Regions from separate parts of the Lactiplantibacillus sp. ME-2 genome, predicted to be linked through region 2. Evidence: predicted binding sites of a transcription regulator. Region 2 holds the regulator's gene; each other region holds the start of a gene.
What was found. Region 2 encodes NrdR, which represses ribonucleotide reductase genes. Its sites were predicted from a motif close to ACACNATATATNGTGT; they were not measured.
Positions count from the first base shown of each region.

Region 1: a site for NrdR is predicted at 2,797-2,812, ahead of MMY95_RS07830 (redoxin NrdH). Genes of this name have one in related genera too.
Region 3: a site for NrdR is predicted at 3,685-3,700, ahead of nrdD (anaerobic ribonucleoside-triphosphate reductase). Genes of this name have one in related genera too.

Region 1 is NZ_JAKZEQ010000017.1:20,717-28,540, forward strand. It holds gene nrdF (class 1b ribonucleoside-diphosphate reductase subunit beta) at 1-164, opposite strand, end outside; gene nrdE (class 1b ribonucleoside-diphosphate reductase subunit alpha) at 192-2,357, opposite strand; gene MMY95_RS07830 (redoxin NrdH) at 2,496-2,726, opposite strand; gene MMY95_RS07835 (class I SAM-dependent methyltransferase) at 2,949-3,557, shown strand; gene tadA (tRNA adenosine(34) deaminase TadA) at 3,560-4,066, shown strand; RNA gene ffs (signal recognition particle sRNA small type) at 4,114-4,211, shown strand; gene dnaX (DNA polymerase III subunit gamma/tau) at 4,592-6,289, shown strand; gene MMY95_RS07855 (YbaB/EbfC family nucleoid-associated protein) at 6,311-6,619, shown strand; gene recR (recombination mediator RecR) at 6,635-7,234, shown strand; gene MMY95_RS07865 (YaaL family protein) at 7,249-7,500, shown strand.
Region 2 is NZ_JAKZEQ010000007.1:60,253-68,076, forward strand. It holds gene thrS (threonine--tRNA ligase) at 1-421, opposite strand, end outside; gene dnaI (primosomal protein DnaI) at 754-1,689, opposite strand; gene MMY95_RS04080 (DnaD domain protein) at 1,693-3,096, opposite strand; gene nrdR (transcriptional regulator NrdR) at 3,118-3,633, opposite strand; gene coaE (dephospho-CoA kinase) at 3,675-4,268, opposite strand; gene mutM (bifunctional DNA-formamidopyrimidine glycosylase/DNA-(apurinic or apyrimidinic site) lyase) at 4,278-5,102, opposite strand; gene polA (DNA polymerase I) at 5,114-7,762, opposite strand.
Region 3 is NZ_JAKZEQ010000005.1:6,622-14,445, forward strand. It holds gene MMY95_RS02710 (tRNA-dihydrouridine synthase family protein) at 14-1,018, shown strand; gene MMY95_RS02715 (FAD:protein FMN transferase) at 1,207-2,208, opposite strand; gene MMY95_RS02720 (peptide deformylase) at 2,290-2,700, opposite strand; gene MMY95_RS02725 (lipoprotein) at 2,843-3,316, opposite strand; gene nrdD (anaerobic ribonucleoside-triphosphate reductase) at 3,765-5,987, shown strand; gene nrdG (anaerobic ribonucleoside-triphosphate reductase activating protein) at 5,920-6,501, shown strand; gene MMY95_RS02740 (EAL domain-containing protein) at 6,712-7,392, shown strand; gene MMY95_RS02745 (GGDEF domain-containing protein) at 7,408-7,824, shown strand, end outside.

The DNA.
Region 1 (7,824 bases), on a different contig from region 2:
TCTGCCATGTCGTTGGAAACTGGAATCCGGGTGTCTAACCAAAATTGTTCGGTTAACTTTTCCCAAGTACTTTTATCAATTGCATCTGAAACTCGATCCCAGTTAATTGCCTTATAGTTGCCATTACTGAGCAGTTTTTGGTAGTAAGCCAAGTCTGTTGCCATTTGTTATCCTCCTAGAGATCTAAGATACTAAATTACGCAGCTTTCACATTCGTTAACACCGACTTCGCCATCGTCGTCCGTAAAGGTCCGAATATAATAAATCGATTTGATCCCTTTGCGGTAGGCGTAGTTCCGTAAAATGTTTAAGTCCCGCGTGGTCATCTTATCAGTGCGACCATCTTTCCATTCGTATAAGCCAGCTGGAATAGTTGACCGCATGAAGAGGGTCAAGCTCATTCCTTGGTCAACGTGTTGTTGAGCAGCCGCATAGACATCGATAACTTTACGCATATCAGTATCGTATGCTGACTTATAATAGTTAATTGTATCATTAGATAGGTAAGGAGCGGGATAATAAATCTTACCAATTTTCTTTTCTTGTCGTTCTTCGACCCGGTTGATGATTGGGTGTAGGCTGGCAGTCGTATCGTTGATGTACGAGATTGACCCATTTGGGGCGACAGCCATCCGGTTTTGATGATAGAGGCCATCACGCATAACGGCTTCTTTGAGGGCTTCCCAATCAGCTTTGGTTGGAATGAAGATACCGTCAAACAGTGCAGCGGTCTTGTCATATTTTGGTTGCCAATCTTGGGTGGTGTACTTGTCAAAGTAAGAACCATCGGCATACTTGGATTTTTCAAAGTTAACGAAGGTTTCGTGACGTTCACGCGCAATTTCGTTAGAAGCTTTTAAGGTCCAGTAGTTTAAGAGTAAGAAGTAGATATTGGTAAAGTCAACGGCTTCTTTACTGCCGTATTCCATCTGATTCTTCGCGAAAAAGGCATGGAGCCCCATGGCACCTAATCCAATGGTATGGGCTTGACGGTTCCCTTTTTGGATGGAAGGAACGACGTCGACGTTAGAGTGGTCAGTAACAAAAGTTAACGCGCGCACCATGGCTTCAACAGAATGTCCAAAGTCTGGAGAGGTCATTAAGTTAACAATGTTAGTCGAACCAAGGTTACAACTAATATCAGTTCCCAACTTCTCATACTGTTGTTGGTCATCAATTAATGATGGGGTTTGCACTTGCATCACTTCTGAGCACAAGTTACTCATCACGATTTTACCGTCGATAGGATTTTCGCGGTTCGCGGTATCAATGTTGACGACGTATGGGTAGCCAGATTCTTGTTGTAACTTGCTGATTTCATTTTCAAGGTCACGCGCCTTGATCTTAGTTTTACGGATGTTCGGGTTCTTAACCATATTGTCGTATTCTTTGGTGATATCGACATATGAGAACGGTACCCCGTATTCGCGTTCAACGCCGTAAGGACTGAAGAGATACATATCAGCGTCAGCCTTGATCAACTCGTAAAACTTGTCGGGTACGGTGACACCGAGTGAAAGCGTCTTGAGCCGAATCTTTTCGTCGGCGTTTTCCTTCTTAGCAGAAAGAAAGGCAATAATATCTGGATGAAAGACACTAAGGTAAACGACCCCGGCACCTTGACGTTGACCTAATTGGTTAGAGTAGGAGAAACTGTCTTCTAATAATTTCATGACGGGTACGACCCCACTAGCAGCGCCATCGATATGCTTGATTGGATCACCGGCACCCCGTAAGTTGCTGAGGTTAATACCGACCCCGCCACCGATCCGAGAAAGTTGTAACGCGGAGTTAATCGTCCGGCCGATTGAGTTCATATCATCGGTCGATTGAATCAAGAAGCAAGAAATCAATTCACCACGCCGGGCCCGACCAGCATTGAGAAAACTGGGAGTGGCTGGTTGATAACGTTGGTGAACGATTTCGTCGGCCAGGTCCATCGCCAAGTCTTCATTACCATCAGCAAAGTAGAGGGCGTTCATTGCCACACGGTCAATAAAGTTTTCCAAGTAATAGTCGCCATCATCCGTCTTTAAGGCGTATTGGGCATAAAATTTGTAAGCCGCCATAAACGTCTTGAAGTGGAAGTCTTGCGACCGCAAGTAATCGTAAAGTTTTTCGATAAAGCTAAAATCATACTTATCAATGGCAGGGGTTTCCAAATAGTCGTGTTCACGTAGGTAGTCAAAGCGCGCCTTAAGACTATCAAATTTCATCGTGTTCGGTTCAACATTTTGTTCAAGGAAAGCGGCAAGTGCCTCCTGATCCTTGTTGAGCGGAATCTGATTGTTAACGGGAATATTGATCTCATTATTTAAGTCGTAATACGTGACGTCTTTTAAATCTTTTAAGGTCATAAGGAATCCTCTTTCTATCAGTATAATTGTGGCTGGCAAAATCGACGACCCACAATCAGTAGGTTGATGATTGTGGGTCGTTTATCATATTTTAAAGGGTAAACCAGCTATGTAACCACGCAAAAAAGCGTGAACAAACTAAACAGCTAATTGTTTTAAAGCATCAGGACGGAAGCCGGCAATGCTGTCTTCGCCATTGATTTCAACGACCGGAACAGCATGGAAACCTTGATTCTTCAGGTAATCGACGTATTCAGGATTCGTATTGATGTTCTTCTCTTCAAAGGCAATATTGTGCGCCGTGAGGAACTTCTTAGTCATCTTGCATTGCATGCAGTTGTTTTTAGTAAATACAGTAACTTTTTTCATTTTTCATCATCCTAACTCGTTTTTCTGATAAATTTAGTATACAACATGTGGTGAAAAAAACAATCAAAAAACACAACATCTAGGGTGTGGTAAAAATCACAAGCCCTAGATGTTGTGTTAGTGTCAGCTTTTAACCGACTAAAAAGTTTTTTAAATTATTTGTGGTTCACTCGCTGAATCAGTTATCATAGATATAGACCAGAAATTTAGAGGAAAATAAATATGACCAACTATTATTATACACACAATCCGGATATTGTGCATGATGAAAAGCAATGGAATTTTGAAATTTTTAATCACTCGTTTAAATTTACGACGGACAACGGTGTCTTCTCCAAGCGTACCGTGGATTACGGCTCACGAACACTACTTGCAGCGTTTGATCCAACTGATTTGCCAGCGGGCCCAATGCTAGATTTGGGAACCGGATATGGTCCCATTGGGATGGCGCTCGCGTATCAATCACCCGAACGAACGGTTGATATGGTCGATGTGAACGAGTTAGCGCTAAGCTTAGCGCGTAAAAATGTTGCTTTGAACCAAATTACGAATACCAATATTTTTACGTCTGATGTCTATCAACAAGTGACCGCGACTAATTACGCGGCGATTGTCACCAACCCACCGGTGCGCGCAGGTAAGGCAGTGGTGGATGCGATGTTAACGGGGGCCGTTTCACGGCTAGTCGTTGGTGGAACACTCACCGTCGTTTTACAGAAAAAGCAGGGCGCACCATCTGCGAAGAAATTGATGCAAACGACCTTTGGTAATTGTCAGGTGATTAAGAAGGACAAAGGGTATTACATCCTACAAAGTGTAAAGGAGGGATAGTCGTGACGGAACCAACAGCGGAAGACTGGATGCAAGAAGCATTACATGAAGCGCGGATGGCCTACTTAATTGGCGAAGTGCCGATTGGGGCCGTGATCGTTCACCAGGGTGAAATTATTGGCCGTGGTCACAATTTACGGGAGCATGGTCAGGATGCAACGATGCACGCGGAAATTATTGCGATTCAGGAAGCTTGCGAATATTTGCATAGTTGGCGATTAGCCGATTGTCAGCTATATGTCACCTTGGAACCATGTTTGATGTGTAGTGGGGCTATTATTAATGCACGGCTACCTGAACTCTACTTTGGTGCCCGTGATCCCAAGGCTGGCGCCGTTCGTAGTTTGTATCAGGTGATGGATGATACCCGGTTAAATCATCAAGTAACGGTTCATGAACGCATCTTGGCACGTCCGGCCGGCGAGATGTTGGAAAACTTCTTCCGTGGGATTCGTAAACGGAAAAAGGCGGCTAAAAAAGCACGACGTGAAGCTGCTGAAAAAAATTAGGCCGATGGCTGGTAATTGTGGCGCAAATCATGTATTATAGTATTTGCCGCAAGGCCAAAAGGCAAGGGTGGATTTACGAATCGTGTCAGGTCCGGAAGGAAGCAGCACTAAGTTTGCTTCATCTTGTGCCTTTTGTTTTTATGAAATGTAACAGCTCTTAGCCATTCGGTTGAGAGCTTTTTATTTAAATTAAATATTGAGTGCTAGTTTTGAACGTGCTGATAGGTTGGTTTATTTTTATTTACCTATTATTATAGTAGTAATACGTTATTTGGGTGATGCTTTTCAGGCTGATAGTTAAAGCCACTGCTTGTTGAAGGAATAACCAAACGCCTAACAAAGGTGGTTAAAGGCCTGGGCATCGACTCGTTGGCAAGTGCGCTTAGATGCTTAATTTGCATAACCGACACTGATCGTTAGTGGAAGCAGCACAACCAGGAAGCTAACTGTTCAGGACGTTTAAACAATGGCTTATAATAAGTAATGATAACCAAAGTATGACTGATGTAAGAAAGGAAGAATCGCATGTATCGGGCACTATATCGGGTTTGGCGTCCCCAACGCTTTGATGAGATTGTCGGGCAACAGATGATTACCCAGACACTAAAAAATGCCATTATGACCCACCAGACGAGTCATGCGTATCTGTTTACCGGTCCCCGGGGAACTGGGAAAACGTCGGCAGCAAAGATTTTTGCCAAGGCAATTAACTGTCACCATCTTGTTGATGGGGAACCTTGCAATGAATGTGAGACTTGTACGGCGATTACCAAGGGGCAACTAAATGATGTCATCGAAATTGATGCGGCTTCTAATAATGGCGTGGAAGAGATTCGTGATATTCGGGACAAAGCGAAGTATGCTCCAACGCAAGCGGATTATAAAGTCTACATTATTGATGAAGTTCATATGTTATCGACTGGCGCGTTTAATGCGTTGCTCAAAACGCTAGAAGAACCCCCGGCTAACGTTATATTTATCTTAGCGACAACGGAGCCCCATAAGATTCCATTAACGATTATTTCACGGACGCAACGGTTTGATTTTCGGCGGATTACAGCTAAGGATAGCTACGATCGGATGGTGTACATCCTCAATGAGAAGGATGTGACCTATGATGAAAAAGCGCTACGCGTCATTGCAGCGGCTGCTGAAGGTGGAATGCGGGATGCTTTAAGTATTCTGGATCAAGTAATTTCGTTTGGAGATAACACGGTTACGTTGGATGATGCGTTAATGGTGACGGGAAGTGTGACCAAGCAGTTGCTGGCTAACTATGTCAGTGAGGTCACCGACCATGATACGAAGCCGGCACTAGAGACGATGCGACAAATCTTACAAGAAGGTAAAGATGCGAACCGTTTCATTGAAGATTTGATCAGTTATACGCGTGACGTGTTACTCTATCAACAGGCCCCTGAAATGGTCGATAGTGTGGCGATGGGCGAGGATGATCAACAATTTGAAGCATTTGCCAAGCAAATCGATGCTGAAGTCCTGTATCAAATGGTCAAGACGTTGAACGATATTCAACAACAAATGCGGTTCACGACGCACCCCGACGTTTATTTAGAAGTGTTGACGGTCAAGTTAGCTCAGTTGGATGGTCAAGCGGCCGTTCAACCGGTAGCTGCGGCAACGGTCAATCCTGAAGATCCCACTGTGCATAAACTGGCACAACAAGTTGAACAGTTGCAAAGCGAGGTCAAAACGTTACGTTCTCAAGGTGGTAGTGTCACTAAACCCGCACCGGCTAAGCCGCGGTCGAGTAATGGCCCGGTTGTTAAGAAGGTTAATGTCAGTCAGATTTATCCTATTCTGGGAGCGGCAACGAAGAATGATCTCATTAAGGTGCGCGATGTTTGGACTGATTTGATGAACATTTTGAGTGTGACGCAGCGGGCCCTAATGCACGTGGCCCAACCAGTTGCGGCCAGTTCAGAAGGTGTTGTGGTTGCGTTTGACTATGCGTTTGTTTATCAAAAAGCGATTGATGACCAGACCTTGATCGATGCACTCGGAAATGGTTTGGATCGGCTGATGGGACAGGCACCCAAGATTGTCTGTGTGCCTAAAGAACAGTGGCCACAAATTCGTAAGGATTATTTGGCCACTCATCAGCCAGGAGGTGCAACATCAGAGCAACAAGCACCGGCCAAAGAACCGGTCGTTGAAGAAGCTAAGAATATGTTCGGTGATTTAGTTGAAGTACAGCCGGACTAAAGACGAAAGGAACTGATAATTATGATGCGTGGAATGGGTAATATGCAAAGTATGATGAAACAAATGAAGAAGATGCAGGCGCAAATGACAGCCGAACAAGCGGCTTTAAATGAACAAACCTTCACGGGTGCGGCGCCAGACGACATGGTCAAAGTCACTTTTACTGGTGATAAGAAGATGAAGGATATTACGATTAACCCTGATGCTGTTGATCCTGATGATGTGGATATGTTACAGGACTTAGTCGTTGCTGCGGTGAACGACGCGTTGACTAAGGTCGATGAACAGACACAAAGTACGATGGGAAAATATACTAAGGGATTACAGTAAAAACGAGGTAAGTACATGCAGTATCCAGAACCAATTGCTAAGTTGATTGATAGTTATATGAAGTTGCCCGGCATTGGTGGCAAGACTGCGACACGGCTGGCGTTTTATACAATTGATATGAACGGTGATGACGTCACCGAGTTCGCTAAGTCGCTGATTGCGGCCAAACGGGACCTGCATTTTTGTAGTATTTGCGGTAATATCACCGAAGATGATCCGTGTGTGATTTGTAAGGATAAGTCGCGTGATCAAAGCACCGTTCTGGTTGTTGAAGAGGCCAAGGATGTCATGGCAATGGAAAAGATTAAGGAATACAACGGGCTGTATCACGTCTTACATGGGGTATTGTCACCCATTGATGGCAAAGGTCCGGAAGATATCAACATTGCCAGTTTATTGAAACGGCTACAGCAAAATGAAGCCATCAAGGAAGTCATTATTGCCACCAATGCCACGCCTGAAGGTGAAGCAACAGCGATGTACATCTCGCGGTTAGTTAAGCCGGCGGGGATCAAAGTGACCCGATTGGCGCACGGCTTGTCGGTTGGTAGTGATATTCAATATGCGGATGAAATGACCTTATTCAAAGCAGTTGAAGGTCGCCAAGAAATGTAATTGGAGGTGCCACCATGTTTAAACGTAAACAGAAGATCAAGCATCCCAAGGAAGTTTTTGATGAACAGTTATTGTCGACCCTGAATGCCGCTAAGTTGGACTGGGACCGTGCGAAGCAGAACCAAGAAGCGGTCTATGATAATAATACGAGTGAACTAGTTACGCAGACCGCCTTAGCGCGTGCTAAGTATTTATATCTGTATCGTGAAGCACGTTTACGTCAAGTTCATGGGCAGACGATTCAGCGCTCGGTCATTGATAAATAGACTGTTAGTGATTTAAGAGATAACTTGTTTCAAAATAAAGACGCACGTCGTTGATTTTTGTAAATCTACGGCGTGCGTTTTTGATTTAGAACCCTAGCATTATTTTACCAGTTAATCTGTCATGCATTGTGATTAAGACATGCTAGGTGCGGCAATTGGAATAGAAGATGTGTATCTACTAATGAATAACAAACTAAAATCGGTATTTATCAATCGTGGGTAGTACTACCTAATAACTTTTTAGCAATTCACCGAATAAATCATCAAAACCACAATTGGTAGTAGCCGACCCACGTAAAAATCGTGAAAAAGTACCCTCACTAG
Region 2 (7,824 bases):
CGATTGGTAAATCTTGTTTGATAATTGCAGCCATCTTATCACTGATGGCTTCCAAATCATCTTCACTGACTTGTTTACCGTCTTCGTCAGGATTGTCGGTATCAAAGAAGAAACCGTTGGCATTCCCTTCACCACTCCCAAAATGAATGTTAGGGAATAATTGTTTAACCGCGTTAGCTAATACTTGGGCAGCCGTTTGCCGTAAAACATTGAGGCCGTCTTCACTATCAGCAGCGATAATTTCGATACTACCATCGGTTGTCAGTGGTTGGCGATAGTCCACGATCTGATCGTTGAACTTACCAGCAACCGACCGTTTAGCCAATGAAGGACTAATTGACTTTGCAATTTCTTCCGTCGTTACGCCGGCATCAAATTGCTTTTCAGCACCATCTGGGAACTTAACATTAATACTTGCCATATACTTGACACTCTCCTTAAAATTTACCCACTCACCAAAACACCGCGCCGGGACGACAAAAAAGTCCCTAATGCCAGACTGAACTAGCATTAGGGACGTCATTGACGTGGTTCCACCCGATTTTTCAGTGTCATCAAAGACACTGACTCATTAGCGCTAATAACGGAAGCGTTCCGGCTCAATTGAGCATGTTCACAAAAGTGGTATCTTCGTAAACCCGGTCCAAGACTTCCAGAACAAGGTCTTGGTCTCTGCAATCCATGGTAAACAAAGCGTGTCTTTTGCATCTGTTTTCATTAAACCACTTTTAAACTAAAAGTCAACTCTTGATTTTAAGCATCGGGATTGAGTCGTCGATTACGACCGACCATCTCAATCTCACTCGCAAGGTAACGTACCCGTTGCATGATTCGCTGCGCTTTGACTGGTTCTTCATCACCCTTTTGTGAGAGCGTCAAATAACCATCTTGCAATTCTTGCATCGAAAAATTAGACGAGAAACAAGTTGGCAGTTCCTCCTGCATTCGATACTCCAGAATAACCCCGAGCACATCGTCCCGAATCCAAGTCGACGAAGCATCCGCACCGATATCATCAATCATGAGAATCGGTGCCCGTTTAATCGCATCGACCTTATCCGCCGACGTATTGTTACTAATTGAGCGCTTCATCTCGACCGCAAAACTCGGAAAATGAATCAAGGTCGTATTGAAACCCTTAGCTGCCAACGCGTTCGCCATCCCACCGAGTAAATAAGTTTTACCGACACCAAATGAGCCGTAGAGATATAAGCCCCGGTGAAAACGCTTGGGCGCTTGTGTATAGGCATCAATAAAATCAAGTGCTGCCATTAATGCTGTCGCCCGGTCACCATCTTGATCATACGTCTTTAAGTCCGCCGTCTGAATATTTTTCGGCATGCTGATTGATCGAACCCGCTGTTGCAATGCGTGAGCAGCTTGCTGTTCTTGCATTTGTGGTGTTGGCTGATAAGCAATGTCAATCAAGTGATTACTCATCACTAATGTCGGCTGATACCCAGGTGCTTGAGTTGGCTCGTGCCGCGCAATTTTACGTTTCTCTTCACAAAATTCATATAATTTAGCCGCTGAACGTTCTAGCGCATCCGAAGATAATTCGTTTTGATGAGCAGCTAAAAACTGGCGAACATCTGGATCTTGGTACACAGCTGTCATTAACGCCTCATACCGATGATTCAAGTTTTTCCGATTCATTAACGTCCGGAGTGTTTCTGAGATATTCTCCATGTTTTAGTCCTCCTTTTCCGAATTTGTCTCAAGCTTTGCTAGTCGATCAGCAAGCTGTTTGCGTTGGGCAGCAGTAATTTGTTTACCGGTCTGAGCTGGTTGCTTACCACTCTCAGTCTGTTGCTGTTGTTGGGCCCACTTTGGCATAATCTCCTTACGCGTCGGTCGATTGTTCTTGCGCCGTGTTGGTGTTGATTTCGGCTGTTTACGTTGCTTCAAATACATCAAAGCCGCTTCCGGCGTCGTAATGCCGTGTTGTTGCCAATCATTGGCGACTGTTTCTAGCAAATTACGATTAAGGGCAGCTAACTCCCGATTTTGCAATAAGTAGTAGATCACCATGTTGATGACGGCATTGGGTAATACCCCCCGACCAATTAAATCATGAACTAGTCGGTTCTCACCGCTCGTCACAAAACCATGTTTCTCCTGCTTCAAAGCTGATAAAAAGTCATACGGCGCTGTCTGCTTAGCATACGTCACGAGTTGCTGCTCAGCCGTTGAGAGCTGTGCTGAAGCCTTGTTATCCTTAGTGGTCGTCGTTGCAACCGTTGCTTCCGTAGCGACCTGCTGACTCGAAACTGCGGGCCGTTCATAGCGCCGCGCAATCAATAATTTCAATTGATTTTCATCAAACTGACCCGTTGTTAAACTAGCCACTTCACTGATTAACTTAGCCATCTCAATCTCACTGATGCCGTAGACCCGACTTTCCGTAATGATCAGTTGCCGTGAACTCGCAACCTGTTTGAGATCAACATAGTTCTGCTTTAAAATTTGCCCCAACAGTTGCCAGTCAAAGTCATCGTCACTGAGCACGGGCGAGTGATCCTCGGCCGGTTCATTGGCCGCCAATTGGGCGCGCACCTTTTGCACTGAAAGAGGTGGCGTCGTAACTTTTTGACTATCAACGTGAAACACATCTAAGATATTTGCCGTCACGTCTTTGGCAGCCGTCAAGTCAATCGGCTGTGCTGCAAAATCGCCAGCAAGTTGTTGATAACGTAACTCACCGACCGTATCTAACAATAGGACACTCAATAGATCATCCGCAAAGAATTGTAACGCCAGTAATGGTGCTTGTAATTGATAAATGTACATGGCACCCAATTCATCTTGTTGATAATAGCTGCGCAACAAGCCAGTTGCTTCAAGTTTACGCCGAGCCGCTAACACCGTCGGCAAGTCCACATTTAGGATGCCCAGCAGTTCCGCGTGACTGCGTCGATTGCTCAGCTCATTCTCGCTACTCTGTAAGCTACGTAACGCCGCGTACAAGCTATATGCCAATGGCCCCATCAGTGGCAAGTATAATTCCGCCAATACAGCTTGTTGCGCCGCACTGAGCGCTGGTGCTTGCGGGACCACTAACCCAGTTTTGGGTGTTAAGGGTTCATCATTTGGCATGTTGTTCACCATTCTTTTTCACTAATCTTTTTTTCGTTTAGGTGCGTGGGTCGTCTTCGCTGACGGTTTTGCCAGTTTGACCTTATCACGCTCCATCATATCTTGGAGTTCATTCAAGAAGACGTGCATATCCTTGAATTGCCGGTAAACACTGGCAAAACGAATGTACGAAATTTCGTCAATATCTGCCAATTGCTCCATGACATACTCGCCGATAACTTGGCTTGAAATTTCATTTTCGCCCAGTGACCGGACCTTATTTTCAACATCATCAACGACGCCCGTCATGGTTTCCATGCTAACGGGTCGTTTCTCGGCCGAGCGAATAATTCCGCGCAAGACTTTTTCACGATTGAATTCTTCGCGGGCACCATTTTTCTTAATGACTAATAATGGCGTGGCTTCGACCCGTTCAAATGTTGTGAACCGGAACCCACAGTTTTCGCATTCCCGGCGCCGTCGAATCACGCGACCATCATCAGTTGGTCGACTGTCAACCACGCGGGAGCCATTATGATGACAATGTGGACATTGCATAGACTTCTCACCCCTTGTAACAACTAACAATCAGTTTTTCTTTATTTAGTAATAGTTTTCAGCCATTTTAACACGGCTGCTTTAGTTTTATCAATGTTGGCCCCGTTATCAATGACAACGTCAGCCCTTGCGACCTTCTGTGCAAGTGGCATTTGGCTGTCAATTCGTGCCTGAGCCGCCTGTTGCGATAAGTGGTTACGCGCCATCAACCGCTGCAATACTACGGCGGGTGATGCCGTCACAACCAACACTTGATCACAAACATGTTGCCAGCCACTTTCAAATAACAACGGCACATCTAAAATAATTGCGTCGGGCTGTTGCTGGTTCGCCGCGACAATCGCTTCGAACATCGCGTACTGAATCGGTAACCGTGTAATTGCGGTTAAGGCTTGTAAAGCTTGAGCATCGTTAAAAACCAACTGGCCAAGCCATGGCCGATTCAGCCGCCCGTCTGCCAGCACTGCTTGCTGACCAAAGTGCGCCACAATCTTTTGGGTCGTCGGTTGGCCTGGCCCTTCAACCTGCCACGCAATTTTATCCGCATCAACGATTGGTAGCTTAGTTGCCAGCAGCTTAGAAACAGTCGACTTACCAGTGGCAATGCCACCAGTCAATCCAATCAACTTTGTCATCTTGATCACCTACAACCGTTGTTCTAACGGGCAAAAATGGGTCCCTCGCTGTGCCACTTTGATTTTCTCAATAATCGTGCCACACCGTTCGCAAGGTTCCCCTTCACGACCATAGACGTGTAAGTGATTTTGAAACTGACCGGCCTCACCAAATGCCGTTGAAAATGAATGAACAGTGGTGCCGTGACCTTTAATTGCCATCGCCATTTCATCAATAATGTTTTGGCGCAATGTTGCAATCTCATCAGTAGTTAGTGAATTAGCAGGCCGCATTGGATGAATCTTACTCATCCATAGCGTTTCGTCCGCATAAATGTTCCCAATACCCGCAATCTTACTTTGATCCAATAATAGTGGCTTGATCATCTTTTTCGACTTGCCAAAAGTGGCCGTCATATAAGCCAGTGTTAACTGTTCAGCAACGGGTTCCGGGCCAATTGTCCGCAATCCCGCCACCGTGTTTTCTTCACCGGTCGGCACGAGCGTCATTCGCCCGAACTTACGCGTATCGTTGTACAGCAAATCACGATCATCGGTCAGATGGAAGATCACGTGCGTGTGTTTACCTTGATCTTCACCACGCGGTACAACATTATACTTGCCTTCCATCCGCAAATGCGACACCATCGTCAGACCATTGCTAAAGCGAAACAATAAATACTTCCCCCGCCGATCAATGGTCTGGATCGTTTGGTTGGCTAAACGCTGTTTGAAACTATCGACATCATTATTAATAATTTTCGGCCAAAAAACCTCGATACTAGCAATCGTTGCCCCGCTAACCAGACGATTTAAGCCGCGACGAACAGTTTCAACTTCAGGTAATTCAGGCATGGTGGTTCCCCCTATTTTGCATCGTACCAAGTATCACCGTAGTGGCTCTCAACCTTTAACGGTACGGCTAACTGTACGGCGGAATCCATCACGCTTGGCACTAATTTTTCTAAAACTGGAATTTCTTCTTTTGGCGCTTCAAAAATCAATTCATCATGAACTTGTAACAGCATGGTTGCTTTCAAACCCGCAGCCTGTAACTTATCTTGCATCTTAATCATCGCAATCTTGATAATATCAGCCGCACTCCCTTGGATGGGGGTATTCATGGCTGTCCGTTCAGCGAATGAGCGTTGGTTGAAGCTCTTGGAATTAATATCTGGCAAGTACCGGCGTCGATGTGAAATGGTTTCCACATAACCTTGTTTTTTCGCCGTTTGGACAATTTCATCCATATACTTTTTGACACCCGGATATTCTTTGAAGTAAGCGTCAATAAAGCTGCGAGCCTGTTTACGCGTAATGCCGATATTTTGTGACAAGCCGTAATCACTAATTCCATAGACGATTCCAAAGTTAACCGCCTTGGCTTGCCGTCGAATATTTGGCGTCACCTCTTCAGCTGAGTTCAAATGAAAGATTCGCATGGCCGTTGCGGCATGAATATCATCACCCGCTTTAAAAGCGGCCTGCATATTTTCATCATCAGTAATATGCGCGAGAACCCGTAATTCGATTTGCGAATAATCAGACGAGAAAATCTGCCAACCTTCATGACTAGGAACAAAGGCTTGTCGAATCTTACGCCCTTCTTCCAAGCGCACCGGAATGTTTTGTAAGTTTGGATCAACGGACGACAACCGGCCGGTTTGGGTCAACGTTTGCAAGTAGCGCGTATGCACCTTTTGATCAGCAGAATGAATGGCATCTAACAAACCGACAACGTAGGTCGATTGAATCTTCGAGATCTGCCGATATTGTAAAATATTAGCGACGATTGGTGCTTCCGGTGCTAACTTTTCTAGAACGTCTACGGCGGTAGAATACCCTGTCTTGGTCTTCTTGATTACGGGTAATTTCATTTCTTCAAACAAGATGTGACCTAGTTGCTTAGGTGAATTAATATTGAACTCTTCACCGACTTCTTGATAAATCGTCTGTTCAATTTCACTCAACCGTTCTGTAAACTGACTGCCCATGGCTTTAAGTCGACTGCTGTCGACCGTAATGCCGGCGATTTCCATCTGAGCTAAGACATTAGCCATCGGTTTTTCGATATCATCGTAAAGTTGATCCTGCTCATTGGCTGCCAATTCCTTTAATAACTGTGGCTTCAAACTAGCGATTGCGGCCAATTTCCGGGCGAGATGACTAAAGAAGACGTCATCATCTTCAGGAATGGCACGCTTAACGCCCTTACCATAAACGGTCTCGTCACTCGGTAAGTCAGTGTACCCGTGTTGCTCAGCTAAACTTCCCAAATCGTTACTGTTATCATTTGTATCTAATAAGTATGAAACGAGTAAAAGATCAAAATCGACTTTACCTAGCTGAATACCCAAACGATTAAGCCCGACCGTCGTGCGTTTCATATCAAAAACGTCCTTGGTAATCGTTGTGCTACTCAAGAGATCAGCCACAGTCGGTTGCATTAATAATTCCACATCCCGACTGATGTACCAGTGATCATCCGCTCCGATGGCAAAGCCAGCAAAGGCCGACGTGTGGTAGTTCGGCGTTGGCATCTCCAAATAAAAGTCCACGTGATCGGTAAATTGTTGCAATTCCGTCAGGTTAGCTTTCGTCAAGACGGTATAATCAACGGGCGTTGCTGGTTCGTCCGACTGTAGGTGTAATTTCTTCAAAAATGATTGAAAGTCCATCTTCTGATAAAACGCGGCCAGCTGGTCAAGATCCGGGCCATCATAGGATAAATCAGCCAATTGAACATCAATCGGCGCATCCCGCTTGATTGTTGCTAGCACCTTAGCCTGCGCCGCTTGTTCGCGATCCTCAATCAGATGTTCCTTCATCTTGCTCTGCTTCATGGCATCGATGTTTTCATAAATGCCTTCCATCGTACCATACTGTTTGAGTAATTTAAGGGCGGTCTTCTCACCAACCTTGGTGACACCCGGATAGTTATCCGAGGTATCACCTGTCAACCCCTTCATGTCAATAATTTGTGCCGGTGTGATGCCCAGCTTTTCTTCAACGTGCGCCGGCGTATAGTGTTCCACTTCAGAAACACCTTTAACGGTCACGGCCACCGTGGTATGCTCGGTCGTCAACTGCGTCAAATCACGGTCACCAGTGACGACCGTCGTGGTGTAGCCGGTTTGATCCGCTTGACCGGCCAGTGTGCCAATAATGTCATCGGCTTCGTAGTCTTTTAATTCATAATGTTTGATACCATACGCGTCTAATAGCTGTTTGATATACGGCATTTGTTCAGAAAACTCACTAGGCGTCTTAGCCCGGCCGCCCTTGTAATTATCGTACATGGCTGTTCGAAACGTGGTCTTACCCGCATCAAAAGCCACTAACATATCCGTGGGTTCGACTGCCTTGATCATGTGGTCAAGCATTGTATTGAAGCCATAAATGGCGTTGGTATGCAGGCCGTCTGGATTTACGAACCGTTCCAGTTGACTATGCAACGCAAAGAACGCCCGAAATGCCACACTGTTACCATCAATCAGTAATAATTTTTTTGCCATTAGTTTGCTCCCCATCTCTTAATTTAAATCATCATTTTTATGAAAATCCGTCACTCAGACCA
Region 3 (7,824 bases), on a different contig from region 2:
GGAATGAATAACTATGACGCAGTCGCCATATTGGCAACGGATCGCGGCCAAAGCTCAGGCCGCCCAGCGACCGTTTTTTAGTTTAGCACCGATGGAAGCCGTGACCGGCTCCGTTTTTCGCCGGGTCGTGATGCGCGCTGCGGCCCCCGATGTCTTTTATACTGAATTTACGAATGCGTTAAGCATTACCCACCCGAAGGCTAAGTTTACAACGCGGGGACGACTATATGTTGATGAGGCCGAGTCGCCCCGACCAATCGTTCAACTTTGGGGCAATAGTGGTGAGGACTTTACGAAAGCGGCCCATGAAGTGAAGAATCAAGGTTATCAAGCCATTGATCTTAATATGGGCTGCCCAGATATGGCGGTCATTAAAAATCATAGTGGTAGTGATTTAATCCGACATTTTGATCGTGCCAAAGAAGTGATTGAGGGCGCACGTCAAGCAGAGCTTCCCGTTAGTGTTAAGACGCGGTTGGGCTTTGACGATGTGCATGAGTACGAGACTTGGATTCCATTTTTGTTGCAACAGCAGGTTCCCGTGTTAACGGTTCACGTGCGTACGAAGATGGAGATGAGCAAGGTACCAGCGCATTATGAGTTAATTGATAATTTAGTTCAAATGCGTGATACTTTGGCACCAGCGACGCTATTACAAATTAACGGGGATATCCTGGATTATCAGGCTGGTCTGAAGCTTGCCAAAGCCCATCCAGGAGTCGATGGTATCATGATTGGCCGCGGTATTTTTCAGAACCCATACGCTTTTGAACCGATTCCCCAGCCTCATTCAACGCGTGACATGCTAGAATTGTTACGGTATCAAGTAGATCTGTATGATCAATTTATTGGCTTAGGTCTACAAGGGCATTTCGCACCGCTTCAACGCTTCTTTAAGATTTATGTTCGCGGTATGCGTCATGCGGCCGAATTGCGCAATGAATTAATGCAGACGAAGACAACGGATGATGTCCGTGCGATTATTGATCGCTTAGAGGCTAAGCTACCAGCGGATTAGGTCGCGTTATTTTAACTAAAACGGCTATATTTTTGCCATTTAGCTGTGCTTGATTAAAATGGTTTTAATGTCGAACGTACCGCATCTAAAGTCAACTGCAAATTAAATGCTAGCCTGTAAGTGGACCATAAAATAAGCTAGGTCCTTCAAGAAGTTAATTTCTTGGAGGACCTAGCTTATTTTGTGGTCTAAATTATTGTAAACCGGTCATCGAGTAAGGTAACTTGTTCAGGTGATAAGCCAACGATTTGAAGCTCACGTTGTTTAGTCACAAAAATGGCGCCGTAAATATCGGGTCGCTGAGTTGCCCAATCGGGAATCGGTTGGCCCGCAAAGAAGAGCCGCGTTGTTTCGATTTCACCATCAATGGAAGCTTTCGAGAAAACGGTGACACTTTCAAGGTCGTTTTGTCGGGGATAACCCGTTTGCGAATCTAAGATGTGGTGGTAGGACTGGCCGTTAAATTCAAGGTGCCGCTCGTAAATACCGCTGGTCACGGCCGAGCAGGGGCCAATCGTAACGCTGGCAATCGCGTTACCGCGGTCAGTGGTGGGATCTTGGATACCAACGCGCCATTGCCCATCCGGATGAAGTGGGGACGTCCCCACCATTAACAGATTACCACCTAGGTTGATCATTCCGGCCCGCTGTCCAAATGCTTCCCAGTAATCTTGAATGCGGTCGGCAATGTAGCCCTTGGCAATTGCGCCTAGATCCAGCTCCATTCCCGTGACCTTGAGAAGCACACTGAAATCAGCGTCATTACAAATGACGGCTTCGGGGTCGATCAAGGCCAATCGTTCGTTAATTGCAGACTGTTCAGGGACGTGCGCGTTAGTAAAACCAATGTGCCAGAGTTTCACGAGCGGACCAATCAACGCATTGAAACCAAAATGTTGTCGACTGAGTTCGACAGCTTGCCGAACGAGTGTATAGGTGGCGGCGCTCACTTGAACGGGGTGTTGGCCCGCCGCCTGGTTGATTGCCATGACCTCAGAAACAGTCCGGTTGACAGTCAAGCGGTCTTCATATTGGTCGATAAGATCGCAAGCAACTTGTAGGTACTGGTCACTATCACTACCAAAAAGGGTCAAATCAATGTCGGTACCGAGCGCGTGATGAGCTTGGTGTCGACGCTGCTGAGCGAGTGCAGGAATTGCTGTCTCGCCATTATAAGCTAAAGTTGTCATAAAACCAGTCCTATCTTTCATAAATGTCAACAAGTTCAGCAAACTGAACATTTATTCCCGCTCAGTTAGAAGTAGGCACAATTAAATCAGTTTCCCTGCACAGTGATCTAATTCGTGTTGAATAATTTGTGCTGTGAAGTCGTTGAATCGTTGTTGTTGCGGTTTAAAGTGTTGATCTTTATATTTCACCGTGATTTGGTGATAGCGGCTAGTCGGACGTTCACCAGGTAAGGACAGGCAGCCTTCCTTAGTCTCGTAAGTGCCGTGATGATCAATGATCTTTGGATTGATCATTGCAATTGCAAAGGGACCGAGTTGCACGACAATAATTTGTTTGTTGACCCCAATCATATTCGCGGCCATTCCAACGCAATTATCGGTGTGTGCGGCGAGGGTATCCAGTAAATCAGTCAAGACTTGAGTGTCTGCAGGGGTTGCTAAGTCAGCAGGGACACTAAGCGCGGCGGGATCATGCACAATTGGTCGAATCATTTGATGTTCCTCCATTGATTAGTCACATTAATTTAATTATAGAGAGCACGGTTGACAGAAGCAAGCCGTTCGCTAGTTGTCAGGCCCTAAAAAACACACCACACTCACACAAGTCAACGTGCAAATGTGGTGTGGCCTTCAATTAGTACGACAATTTAAATGTTGGCGTTAAGGTGCCCGCCTTTAAGGCGTCATTAGTTGTGGTGGGAACCTGGTTGTGTTCAGGCTGCCAATTTGGATCTTTAATCAGTGCGATATTAGTCCCTTGATAATTCATGGTCATTTGATTAGCGTCGTTGAGGGTCAGTTTTGCAACATTGTGATCGATTGTGAACGTGGCACGTGTATCACTTAACGTTAACGTTGCGCGACTACGAATGGGCGTATGTCCGCGTCGGAACCAAGCAACTTGATGATTGGTACTGAGGTACAGACTCATTGCTGGTCTAGCGCTGACCCAGCGACCTAAGAAATCCCGAGTCGTGACTGAGCGAACGGCGCTGACTTTTGATGTTGCTGGTTGAACGGTGGGCGTTTGTGTGTCAGTGGCAGAATGGCATCCTGTCAGTAGCCCTGTCAACAACAAGCCGACGATTATTCCCCTGCTTTTTTGCATAATTATTCTCTCCTCCAATGTCCACATCCCTCAATGAGGACTTAATTTCATTATAGCGAATCCGCCGCATGAGTTAAACAAAATAGTCATAAGTTAATCAGTTTACAACAACTTGGTTGTGTTCAGCTTAATTTTTAACGAATTAAAATTCGGTTTATGGCGTGTGAAAAATATTGAAAGCAAGCCGTATCAAGGTTGGTTCGGTAGTTAACGAGATTGATTAAATATTCTGATATTAGATAAAAAACAGTATAAAAAATATTTTTTGAATATTCCAAAGACGCACTAACCGGACGATTAAAGCGATTTGGTGTACACAACTGAAGGTGACAGTTAATTTTGGCAATGGGCAAGTTAATGGAAATGAGCTACTATATATAGTATTGATTCAAACAGAACGCACTATCAATTGTATTCAATCAATGACTTTGAAAAGTGGGGAATTAAGATGCTAACAACGACAACTAACGATATATTAGACCAATTACGGCCACTGACCGTCACAAAGCGGGGTGGCGCACAAACGCAATTTCATCCGTATAAAATTGACTTTGTCTTACGACGGTTGTTAGCGACTGATGACGAGGTACGGGTCGTCAAGCAGGCCCTTGTTGCCCAGTATCAAGATGCTGACAACATTGATACTCGGGAGCTACGTAGTACCATGATGCAGATTTTGAATGCGCAAGGCCTGACCGCGGCAGCTAAGGCATATCAGGATTACTTTGAAGCTGAACAGCAGCGGTTTGCGGCAGCAACTAATGTTCAAGGACGGATTGAAAAGTTGTTTGAGCGCGATGCCAGCGTTGTGCATGAAAATGCAAATAAGGATAGTACGATTTTTAACACGCAACGCGACTTAGAAGCCGGTGCTGCAAGTCGCGCCATGGGCTTGAAGATGCTACCAGATGTCGTGGCTAAGGCGCATCTGCGTGGCGATATCCATTGGCATGATCTCGATTATTCACCAGTCACGCCTGAAACGAACTGTTGCTTGATTGATTTTGACGGCATGTTCAAAAATGGGTATAAGATTGGGAACGCCGAAGTTGCCTCACCCCGGTCGATTCAAACGGCCACAGCGCAAATGGCGCAGATCATTGCCAACGTGGCTTCATTACAGTATGGTGGCTGTTCCGCTAACCGGGTCGACCAATTATTGGCTCCCTATGCGGCAATCAACTATCAAAAACATATGACTGATGCGAAAAAGTGGGTCCCTGCTGATCAGCGGGAAGCTTATGCGAAAGCCAAAACTAAAAAAGATATCTATGACGCGATGCAAGCCCTTGAGTATGAAATCAATACGTTATATTCGTCACAGGGCCAGACGCCGTTTACCACGGTCAATTTTGGTTTAGGAACTAGTTGGATTGAACGAGAAATTCAAAAGGCGATTCTCCAGATTCGAATCAAGGGACTCGGTAAGGAGCACCGAACTGCGATTTTTCCTAAATTGATCTTCACGATGAAGCGGGGGTTAAATTTAAGTCCGAATGATCCCAATTATGATATTAAAATGCTCGCGATTGAGTGTTCGACCAAGCGGATGTATCCCGACCTTTTAATGTATGACAAGATCAAGGAATTAACGGGGAGTTTTAAGACGCCGATGGGGTGCCGGTCCTTCTTACAAGGTTGGCGTGATGAAAATGGTGTCGAGGTAAACTCGGGCCGGATGAATTTGGGCGTGGTGACAGTCAACCTGCCACGAATCGCGTTAGCCGCACATGGGGACCAACAGTTGTTCTGGGAAATCTTCGAGGAACGGATGGCGACTTGTCATGAAGCACTCGCGTACCGTATCGAACGAACGAAGGAAGCTAAGCCGGAAAATGCCCCACTCTTATACATGTATGGGGCGTTTGGTAAGCGGCTACCAGCAGGTGGTAATGTCGATGAGCTCTTCAAAAATCAGCGGGCGACTATTTCACTGGGATACATTGGAATTTATGAAGTCTGCACGACCTTCTTTGGTCCGAACTGGGAACAAGACGAGCACGCGTTAGCTTTTGCGGAGACCGTGGTGAAAGCGTTACGGGATAAGTGTGCGCAGTGGGCGGCTGAAAGTGGCTATCATTATAGTCTGTATTCAACGCCGGCTGAATCGTTGACGGATACGTTCTGTCGTGACGATATTGCGAAGTTTGGCCGGATCGCAGATATTACGGATAAGGAATATTACACGAATAGTTTTCATTATGATGTCCGTAAGCACCCGACGCCCTTCGATAAATTAACTTTGGAGGAACGTTTTCCACAATATGCGTCAGGCGGCTTTATTCATTATTGTGAATATCCTAATTTGACTCAGAATCCTAAAGCCTTGGAGGCCGTCTGGGACTGGGCCTATGATCATGTCGGCTATTTGGGAACGAATACGTCGATCGACCAGTGTTTTAAGTGTGGGTTTAAGGGTGAGTTCAAGGCCACTGCCCGTGGGTTCGTCTGTCCAGAATGTGGCAATCACGACCCTAAATACTGTGATGTTGTTAAGCGGACGTGTGGGTATCTAGGTAACCCACAACAACGACCAATGGTACATGGTCGCCACGTTGAAATCGCGTCCCGTGCTAAAAATATGTCTCCGGAGATGATTAAGAATGCCGCGCGCTACGAAAGGACCAAACAATCCGATGCCCAAAGAATGGCTGGCAGAGGACTTAAGTGAACAATATGTTGCTGATTATAAGGCATTTAACTTTGTTGATGGGGAAGGAATCCGCTGTAGCTTGTACTTGAGCGGCTGCCCATTCCACTGTCCAGGCTGTTATAATGTGGCGGCACAAAATTTTCGTTATGGACAACCGTATTCACAAGAATTGGAAGATCAGATTATTGAAGACCTTGGGCAAGATTATGTGCAAGGGTTGACGTTGCTAGGTGGTGAACCGTTTCTAAATACTCAAGTCGGCATTCGGATTTGTGAACGCATTCGCTCCGAATTTGGACACACGAAGGATATTTGGTCGTGGTCAGGTTATACTTGGGAAGAATTGCAACAAGACTCTGAGGATAAACTGAAGATGCTATCATTAATTGATATCTTGGTAGATGGGCGCTTTTTACAAGATAAGATGGATCTCTCGCTACAATTTCGGGGGAGTTCCAATCAACGTATTATCGACGTTCCTAAGTCGCTAACAGCTGGTAAAGTCGTCATCTGGGATAAGTTGGTTAAGTGAAATTAAGACTGGTAAAAAGAGCGTTATGACGAGGTCGTCACGACGTTCTTTTTTGTTACGGTCAATATAACGGTTACATATAACCCTTAATAATTTTTTTAATTAAAGTCTGTAACTATGTCTCGATATTTTAGTTAAAAGCGGTTATACTTTACAGGAGTTGTCAATTTATATTGACATAAAGAAATCATTAAAAGCGAGGCTTCATGAATGTATCGTTTTTTTGTTCAACCCCAAGTTGATCACAGCCATCGAGCTGTTTTTGGTTATGAATTACTGTTACGTAAAGAGATGAATGGTCACTGGGCCGTTCCGAAGTCGTTCACTGAATTATCATTAGATAAACAAGCTGAATTATTAGAACAACTTGCTAGTCAATTGCAGACGAAAGCGACTAATCAGGTGTTAGCCCTTAATTTAAACCGGCAACAAGCTGAGGACGACCTGATGTTAGGGACGATCATTTACCTAAAAAAAAGGTTGAATCCGGCCGCGCTGACGATTGAGTTGACAGAATGTCCTTCATTAAACGAGATTCAAAAATATAGTCTCTTTTTCCACCAACATGATATTAAATTAAGCATTGATGACGTGGGGACGGGCACGAACACGTTTGAGAATATTCGCCACGCACTACCGTTTGTTGATCAAATCAAGTTTGCGATGCAAAACTTACGGATGAGTGGGCAAGCGGAGCGCATTCCTCATGAATTAGCATTTTGGCGTGATATTGCTCAGTCTTACCATCTGGAATTTATTCTGGAAGGTGTCGAAGACCAGGGTGATCAAAAGATGGCCGAACAACAAGGTATTGAATGGCACCAGGGTTACTATTATGGGAAACCGCGGTTAGTCGATGATGGTCGGCAATTGGTCAACGGCGGATGCTGAGAAAGGATCCTTACGATGACATGGTCTAATTGGCGAATTTCGCCGTTCGTAACGAGTATTTTCTTTATATTAGGTGTTCTAACACTTTACTGGGTCCTCTTTAATTGGATTACGACGTGGTTTCATGCCCGTCACATTAACATTGACGATGATACCGTCAATGCTTGGCACGGTGTGATTTACATGTTGGTCTTTGTGTTTGTCATGCAACTGTCGGTCGTCGGTAAAGCAGATAGTTGGGAGTTTGTTAACTTTCACTTGATTGCCGTCGTGTTCTGCTCGTTTTTTTTGAATATTCGAATGCCGTATTATTCATTGTTACCTGTGGTCATAGTGTACATGGTTTTCGACCAGTCGATTTTTTACTGGGAATCGTGGAGTTACGCCGTCGTGTTCGTGCTATTTTTCTGGAGCATGAATTATCTACGGCTG